2 regions of the Modestobacter sp. SYSU DS0875 genome follow, and region 2 is predicted to be linked to the other one. Evidence: riboswitches for the same ligand, from Rfam matches in the RefSeq annotation. Region 2 holds a riboswitch; the other holds the start of a gene.
The links. Region 2 has a riboswitch for cyclic di-AMP ahead of ACI79Y_RS00960 (C40 family peptidase). Riboswitches for the same ligand answer to the same signal wherever they lie in the genome.

Region 1 (4,221 bases), on a different contig from region 2:
ACCACCTGCAGGCCCAGGCCGTACGCCGACCAGCCGGCCGCGGCGGAGTCGACCCCGGCCGGCACGGTCATCTCCTCCAGGGTCGCCGGGGAGACCACGTCGGCGGTGTCACCGAGCAGGAAGACGGCGAACCGCCCCAGGTCGGCCAGCGTCGCCCACAGCTGACCGGCCGCGGCCATCACCCCGGCGTCGTGCTCGGGCTCGGGCAGCACGACGTCGGCCCACGGGTGCACCGCGTGGCCCTGGGCGGCAGCGCCGCTGGGACGCGGGGTGGTGCGGGTCATGCCCAGGGGCAGCACCACCTCGTCCCGGACGACGTCCGCCCACGGCCGGCCGCGGTGCCGGGCGACCAGCTCACCGAGCAGGCCGAAGCCGAGGTTGGAGTAGTGGAACCGCCGGGCGGCGCCGAGCACCACGTCGTCGTCGCTGAGCGGCAACTCGGCCAGCGATCCGCCGGGGACGCGCTCCCACCAGCCGCCCGGGCTCTCCGAACCCGCCCCGGCGAGGTGGGAGAGGAGCTGACCGACCGTGCGGTCGCCCAGCGGGGTGCCCGGCAGGTGCTCGTCCAGCAGGTCGTCGAGGCCCAGGGCACCCTCGTCGCGCAGCCGCATCACCACCAGGGCGGTGACCGTCTTGCTGATCGAGCCGAGCCGGTACTGGACGTCGGTGTGCGGGTCGGTGACGTCCCCGCGCCCGGCCGACCAGGCGAGCCCGCCGTCCCGGACGACGCCGGCGACCAGGCTGGGCGCCCGCCCGTCGCGCTGCACGCGGGCGGTGCGGGCCAGCAGGGTGCGGGCGGTGGAGGGCAGCACGGGCTCGGCCATGCCGGGAGGCTAACCAGCCCGGACGGCTGCGGTCTCCCCCACCGGCAGCCGCCCGGTGCGGCGGGCCCAGTGCTCGAACCAGAGGGTGACCAGCGGCGGCACCGAGGCGGCCAGCGCGAGGATGGTGGTGCCGAGGGACCAGCCGAGCACCCGCCAGGCGACGAGCGTCACCGCGACGTAGGCGATGAAGACCGCACCGTGCACCGGGCCGAACACCTGGACGCCGACCTCGGAGGTCTCCGGCACGTACTTGACGAACATCCCGGCGAGCAGCAGCACCCAGGACACCGCCTCGGCGACGGCGACGACGCGGAACGTGCGGGCGACGGGAGCGGGGGCGAGCAGTCGGGCAGCCACGACCGGGGACAACGAACCACCGGCGCCCCGGTCTCCCGGATGTGATGAAGGCCCCCCTCCTCCCCACCCCTCGCAGGCTCAGGGCGGGACCCGGGAGGGGGCCGTTGCAGGGCGCAGGGACACCGGTGCCCCGGCCGCCGCGAGGCGACCGGGGCACCGGTGTTCGTGCTGGAGCGCTGGCGTCAGCCGGCGATCCGCCGCATCGCGGTGATGCTGCCCATCACGTCGATGCTGGCGACCTTGACGACGTCGCCCGAGGTCGGGGCGTGCACCATCTGGCCGTTGCCGATGTAGATGCCGACGTGGCTGACGGGCGAGTAGAAGGCGATGACGTCACCCGGCTGCAGCTCGCCGCGGGAGACCGCGCGCCCCATCGTCGCCTGGGCCCGGCTGGAGTGCGGCACGGAGATGCCGGCGGCGGCGTAGGCGTACTGCACCAGACCGGAGCAGTCGAACGACCCCGGGCCGGCGGCGGCCCAGACGTAGGGCTTGCCCTGCTGGGCCATGGCGGTGCTGACCGCGGTCGCCGCGGCACCGCTGGAGGCGACGACCGGGGCGGACGGGGCCTGCGCGGCCGGGGCTGCGGCGCGGGCGGCGTTGCCACCCCCACCCGAACCGGAACCGGAACCGGAGCCGGCGGCCTGGTCGGCCGCCGCGGCCTCGGCGGCGTGCTGCCGCTCGGCCTCGGCCCGGGAGGCGGCCTGCTCCGCGGCGGAGAGCCGCTCGTACATCGCCTGGTACTCGGCGATCTGCTTGTTCAGGTCGGTGCGCTGCTGCTCGACCCGGTCCAGCTGGGCCTGCGCCTCGGTGGCGGCGGCCTCGGCCGCCGCCTGGGCCTCGGTGGCCTGCTCGTCGGCCGCGACGGCCTCGCCCAGGATCCCGTTGTTGTGGTCGGCGATGGAGCCCAGCGTGCCGACGCGGTCCATCAGCTCGTCGGCGGACTCGCTGGTGAGCATCGCCTGCAGGGTGCTCAGCTGGTCGCCGGTGTAGGCGCTGCGGGCGACCTCCCGGACCCGGTCACGGGCGCCGGCCAGGGCGGCCTCGGCAGCCTCGACCCGGGCGGCGGCGTCGTCGACCTCGGCCTGCTTGGTCTCGAGTTCGACGCGGGCGTCGTTGAACTGCTCGGTGACGACCTCGAGTTCGTGCGCGCGCTCGGCGACCAGGGTGGCCGCCTCCGCGGAGGTGGTGGGTTCGGCCGCGGCGGGCGCGGGGGCCAGCAGGGTGGTGGCCACGAGGGCACCGGCGGCGAAGAAGGTGACGACGGCCCGGCGGGGAGTGGACCCGCGACGGGCAGGGTTGAGCGAACTCGCCATCTTCGGCGGGTGGTCCTTTCTTCCAACGTGCCGCCTACCGAGTTAGCTGACGGGTTCGGATGGGAAGACACCCGGCACGTGCGGCCCGGCTGGGCCGCGCAGTGCTTCACCCCAGTGCTGCGGTGGGTCCCCGGTCCCCTGGCCCGCCGGAGTGCACGGGCCGCGGAGTTCGGCGGCGGTCTGGTCGGTCGCCACCGAGAGGTGGCTGAGGTGCCCGTCCGGACCGTCGACCACCGTAAGGGCGTTATGGGCTCGTGACAAAGGCTCTTTGCGATTTTGTTGAGAAACTCCGTGCGTGTGCTGCAACACGCTCACCGAGCGTGATCGGCGCGCCGGGATTGCGGACCGCCGACGTACACGGCCCCGCGCTCGTCCGCGCCCGGGACGTCGACACGCGGTCTGAACTGGGCACCCAGGTCCGGCGCCGGACGGTGCGGCCGCGCGGCGCCGTCCGCGCCGCCGCGGACCCCGCCGGCCCCCTTCCGTCACGCTGCGCCAACGACTCCGCACCCCTGCGCCACCACCGCATCAGGGACTGAGCGCTCCCCCGGCGCGGCGTTCGCCGGCCCTGGCCCGGGCACCTGCTAGAGGGGCCCGGATCACGGCGCGCCAGGATGACCCGGTGCCGACCCTCGCCACCGCTCCCTGGGACGACCCGGACGTCGTCGCGCTGACCGCCGCCCAGCAGGTCGAGCTGCGCGCCCGCTACGACGGCGCCGGCGAACCCGGGGTGCCGCCGTCCGCCGCCGACGTCGCGGTGGTGCTGCTCGCCCGCGACGACGACGGCACCCCGATCGGCTGCGGCGCGCTGCGCCCGCTGGGACCGGGCGAGGCTGAGATCAAGCGGATGTACGTCGTCCCCGGCGCCCGTGGGCGAGGGGTGTCCAGGCTGCTGCTCGCCGGGCTGGAGGCCGAGGCGGTGGCCCGCGGGTGGACCACGGTGCGACTGGAGACCGGCGTCCGGCAGCCGGAGGCGATCGCGCTGTACCGGTCGACGGGCTACCGGCCGGTCGAGGCGTTCGGGCACTACGTCGGCGCCGGCGACCCGCACGCGGTGTTCTTCGCCCGGGAGCTGGCGTGAGCACCGCGGCCCGCTACGACGCGGTCGTCGTCGGGGGCGGGCACAACGGGCTGGTCGCCGCCGCCTACCTGGCGCGCGCCGGGTGGTCGGTGCTGGTGCTGGAGCAGCGGGACGTGCTCGGCGGCGCCGCCGTCAGCCAGCAGGTGTTCCCCGGCGTCGACGTCCGGCTCTCGGCGTACTCCTACCTGGTCAGCCTGCTGCCCGACCGGATCGTCACCGACCTGGGCCTGCCGCTGGACCTGCGGGACCGGGCGGTCGCGTCCTGGACGCCGCTGCGCCGCGACGGCCGGCACCGCGGGCTGCTGGTCGAGCGGGACGAGGGGCCGGCGACGGCGGCGTCCTTCCGCGCGCTCACCGGCGGGGACGCCGAGCTGGCCGGCTGGCAGCGGTTCTACGGCCGGCTGGCCACGCTGGCCGCGGACCTGGCGCCCACGCTCACCGAGCCGCTGCCCAGCGAGGCGGAGCTCGCCGGCCGGCTGCGCGACCCGGGCCTCTGGCACGACCTGCGCGAGCGGCCGCTGGCCGACGTCGTCGCCGACCACCTGTCCGACGACGACGTGCGCGGCATCGCCCTCACCGACGGCCTGATCGGCACCTTCGCCGACGTGCACGCCGCCGACGGGCTGGCCGGGCGCTGCTTCCTCTA
Region 2 (4,221 bases):
CCGAGGCGGACGGCACGCTGAGCTGGGACGCCACCACCGCCGTCGTCGTCCAGGCGCACGGCGCCGGGCGCACCGGGGTGGGGTGGACGTACGCCGACGCCACCGTGGCCCAGGTCGTCCGCGGCCTGCTGGCGGAGGTCGCGGTCGGCCACCGCGCGCTCGACCCACCGGCGGCGACGCACGCCATGGCGCGGGCGGCGCGCAACGCCGGGGTGCCCGGCCTGGTCGCGATGGGCATCTCGGCGGTCGACACCGCGCTGTGGGACCTGAAGGCCCGGGTGCTGGACGTCCCCCTCACCGGCCTGCTCGGGGCGGTGCGCGAGGACGCCGCGGTGTACGCCAGCGGCGGGTTCACCAGCTACGACGACGGGGTCACCCGGGACCAGTTGGACGGGTGGCTGGCGCAGGGGCACGACCAGGTGAAGATCAAGATCGGGGAGTCGTGGGGCACCGCGGTCGACCGGGACCTGCACCGCACCCGGCTGACCCGCGAGGTCGTGGGGGACGACGTCGCCCTGCTCGTCGACGCGAACGGTGGTTACACCGCCAAGCAGGCGGTCCGGGTCGGCCGGGAGCTCGACGACCTCGGGGTGGTCTGGTTCGAGGAACCGGTGTCCTCCGACGACCTCGCCGGTCTCCGGCTGGTCCGGGAGGACCTGGACTGCGACGTCGCGGCCGGCGAGTACGGCGCCCGCCTGGCCGACTTCGCCGGGCTGTGCGGCGCCGGGGCCGTCGACTGCCTGCAGGTCGACGCCAGCCGCTGCGGCGGGGTCACCGAGTGGCTCCGGGCCAGCGCGCTGGCCGCCGGGCACTCGCTGGAGGTGTCCGCGCACTGCGTGCCCACCCTGCACGCCCACCTCGCCCTGGCCACACCCAACCTCCGCCACCTGGAGTGGTTCCACGACCACGCCCGGTTCGAGCACCGGCTGTTCGACGGGGTGCCCGACCCGATGGCGGGCCGGGTCCGCCCGGCCGCGGACGCACCCGGCCTGGGGCTGACCCTGCGCGCCGGTGAGCTCGACGACCTCCGGGTCGGCTGACCGCCGGACCCGACACCGGACGCACGACGAGCGCGCTCCGGACCAGCAGGAACGACAGACGGGAGGACGAGATGAAGACGCACGAGTTCGTGTCCGCGGTGCAGCAGTCGGCTCGGATCCCCGATCACGAGCACGCCGAGCAGGCCGTCCGGGCCACCCTGACCGTGCTCGGGCAGCGGTTGTCGACCGAGGCGAAGGACCTGGCCGCCCAGCTGCCGCCCGAGCTCGCCTCGGCGATGCCCACCGACGGGTCGGTCGAGCGCTTCGGCCTGACCGAGTTCTACGGCCGCGTCGCCGAACTCGAGGGGCAGGGCTGCACCCCGGAGCAGGCGCGGCAGCACGCGCGTGCGGTCACCGCCGGGCTCCGCGAAGCGGTGGGCTCCGAGTACCTGCACGTGCTCGACCAGCTCCCCGACGACTACGGCGACCTCACGCACACCGAGAACGCGCACCACTGACGACCGGCTGCCCCTCCGGGTCGCCGGAGCGACGCCGGCGACCCGGAGGGGAGGAACTCAGACCAGCCGACGCGCGGTGTTGTAGCCCCACATGTCGATGCTGGCGACGCGGACGACGTCACCGCTGGTCGGCGCGTGCACCATCAGCCCGTCGCCCAGGTAGATGCCCACGTGCCCGACGGGGGAGTAGTAGAAGACCAGGTCACCGGGCTGCAGGTGCGCCCGGTCGACGTGCACGCCCATGGTGGACTGCATCCGCGACGAGTGCGGCAGGTCGACGCCGGCCGCCCGGAAGGCGAACTGGGTGAGGCCCGAGCAGTCGTAGACGTTCGGACCGGCCCCGGCCCACACGTAGGGCTTGCCGAGCTGGGCCATCGCGGTGTCGATGACCACCTGGGCGGCGGAGGTCGGTGCGGCCGTCGCCGCGACCGGCGCGGCGATCGGAGCCGTGGCCGGCGGGGCGGCGCCCCCGGCGTTGGCCTGGGCGGCGAGCGGGGTGAGCACCACGCCGGCGCCGGTGAGCAACGCGATCAGCGCGCCCTTGGCCGAGCGGGTGGAACGACGAGCAGAGGTGGTGCGCAGGGTCGTCATGGAACGACGAGTTCTCCTTGTTCTCCTCAACCGCCTACCGAGTTAGCTGACGGGTTCGGGCGGGGAACTCGCCCGGCGCGGCCACACGTGCGTGCGGCCGCGCTTCACCCCGGAACTGCGGTGGGTCCCCGGTCCAGGCGGCGGCTGCAGCGTGCGCAGCCGACGTCCGGTTCGGCGGTGCCGTCCGGGTGTCACCAGGTGCGGTGACGGTCGGACCCGGTCGGCCGCGACGACGCTAGGTGGCGATCTGGTGGTCCGCAGCCGCCGTCGTCGGCCGGATCCGGACGGTCTCGGACTGCGACTCGCCGTCGTGACCGTGGCAAACGTGAGGCCGGCCCCGGCGTTTCTCGGGAAGTTGCGAACTGATGAAGGGGCGGCGCGTGACAACGCGTCGTGTTCAGAACCTAACCAGCTGACGAACGGCCCGACCCTCGGGAGATGGCTCGGTCGTGAGCGGTCGGGCCGCTACCGTCAAGGGGGGTTGTCTGACCTGTGGACAGGCGTCTGACCTGCGGGTTCGGGTGGAGATGAGGCGCTGACTGCGCTAGTGTTCGAACATAGATTCGAATGGCGAAGGGGGTGTCGTGAGCGACGTACTGACGCTGGACGCCCCTGCGCCGAACGTGGTCGCGGAGTTGCCCGCCGATGATTTGGAGGGGTTGTTCGGGTCGCCGTTGTCGGCCGCGCTGGACGCATTAGCGGCCGAGGACCTGCACGCGTTCGGCGATGGTGAGCTGCTGGACCGGGTGGGCGAGCTGGTGCAGCTGCAGAACCGGGCGGCGGCGGAGCTGGCCCGCACGGTGCGCGCCTGTGAGCTCGCGCAGGCGGCCGAGCGGGACGGGTTGGCGTCGATGCGGTCGTGGCTGATCGGGCACGCGCGGTTGTCGGCGGCGGAGGCGTCACGGGTGGTGCGGGCCGGGCGGGCGCTGGAGCACTACCCCGCGATGGCCGGAGGGTTCGCGGACGGGGCGATCACCGCCGCCCAGGTCGACGTCGTGGCGTCTGCGGTGGGGGAGCGGGAGCGGGAGCAGGCCGCGGAGCAGGGGATCGACCTGGGTGCGTTCGATCAGGCGTGGGCGGATGTGGCGCGGGAGGCGCCGCACGCCTCGCTCGGTGCGGCGGTGCGGGCCTTCGAAGAAGCGCTCGACCCGGACGGGCCGGAGCCGGACCCGACCGAAGGGCGGCGGCTGTCGATCGCCAAGCACGCTGACGGCAGCGTCACCGGTCGGTTCGACCTGGATGCGGTGGGTGGGGAGAAGGTGCAAGCCGCGATCGAGTCGATCGTGCAGGCCAACCGCCCCAAGGGTGACGAGCGGACCCGCGCCCAGCAGAACGCCGACGCACTCGTGCAGCTCTGCGACAACCAACTCGCCTCGGGGAACCTGCCGACGTTGCGGACGGTGAAGCCGCACGTGGTGGTCGGAATCGACCTGGACGACCTCGTCGAGGACGCGACCGGCCCGGGGGCTACGCAGACGGGGTTCGGGGCGACGATCTCCGCCGCCCGCGCCCGCTACCTGGCCTGCGACGGGAGCATCTCCCGGATTGTGATGGGCCCCGACGGAACCCCGTTGGACCTGGGTCGGGACCACCGGGTGGTCACCCCCGGACTACGGCGGGCCGTCGAACGGCGGGACAAGGGCTGCGTGTTCACCGGCTGCGGCGCCCCGACCTGGTGGTGCGACGTCCACCACCTGATCCACTGGCTGCACGGTGGTGAGACGTCGTTGAGCAACTCCGCACTGCTGTGCGAACGGCACCACACCAAGGTCCACCACGGCTTCCGGGTGGAGCGACAACCCAACGGCCGATGGCGTACCTGGCGACCCGACGGCAGCGAAATCCTCATCGGACCGCTGCTCACCTGATTGCCTTTTCGGGGCACCCTTACTTCCGCCCTCCCGCGTGTCTGGAGATCCGTCGGCATGACCTGCCGCGACGATTGGTGAGCGGCCTGTCGGGGTGCTCCGAGATCGCTGCCGGCGGCTGGTTGGGGATGGCGTGACACGCGAGGCGCAAGAAGCGTCGATGAGCGGGATCTGCCAGCTTCCAGGGTGTCTTTGGTGGAGTTCGCCTGCCTGAAAGCGCTCCCTCTGGACCTAGTTTCGGAACAGAACGTCCACAGACAACGG

Region 1: another riboswitch for cyclic di-AMP. It lies ahead of ACI79Y_RS10140 (NlpC/P60 family protein); the one in region 2 lies ahead of ACI79Y_RS00960 (C40 family peptidase).

Annotation. Positions count from the first base shown of each region.
Region 1 is NZ_JBJHAH010000013.1:72,464-76,684, reverse strand. It holds gene ACI79Y_RS10150 (serine hydrolase domain-containing protein) at 1-824, opposite strand, end outside; gene ACI79Y_RS10145 (DUF3817 domain-containing protein) at 834-1,181, opposite strand; gene ACI79Y_RS10140 (NlpC/P60 family protein) at 1,364-2,494, opposite strand; cyclic di-AMP (ydaO/yuaA leader) riboswitch at 2,510-2,679, opposite strand; gene ACI79Y_RS10135 (GNAT family N-acetyltransferase) at 3,117-3,575, shown strand; gene ACI79Y_RS10130 (phytoene desaturase family protein) at 3,572-4,221, shown strand, end outside.
Region 2 is NZ_JBJHAH010000001.1:223,939-228,159, forward strand. It holds gene ACI79Y_RS00950 (enolase C-terminal domain-like protein) at 1-1,040, shown strand, start outside; gene ACI79Y_RS00955 (DUF2267 domain-containing protein) at 1,112-1,498, shown strand; gene ACI79Y_RS00960 (C40 family peptidase) at 1,556-2,089, opposite strand; cyclic di-AMP (ydaO/yuaA leader) riboswitch at 2,107-2,242, opposite strand; gene ACI79Y_RS00965 (DUF222 domain-containing protein) at 2,764-3,957, shown strand.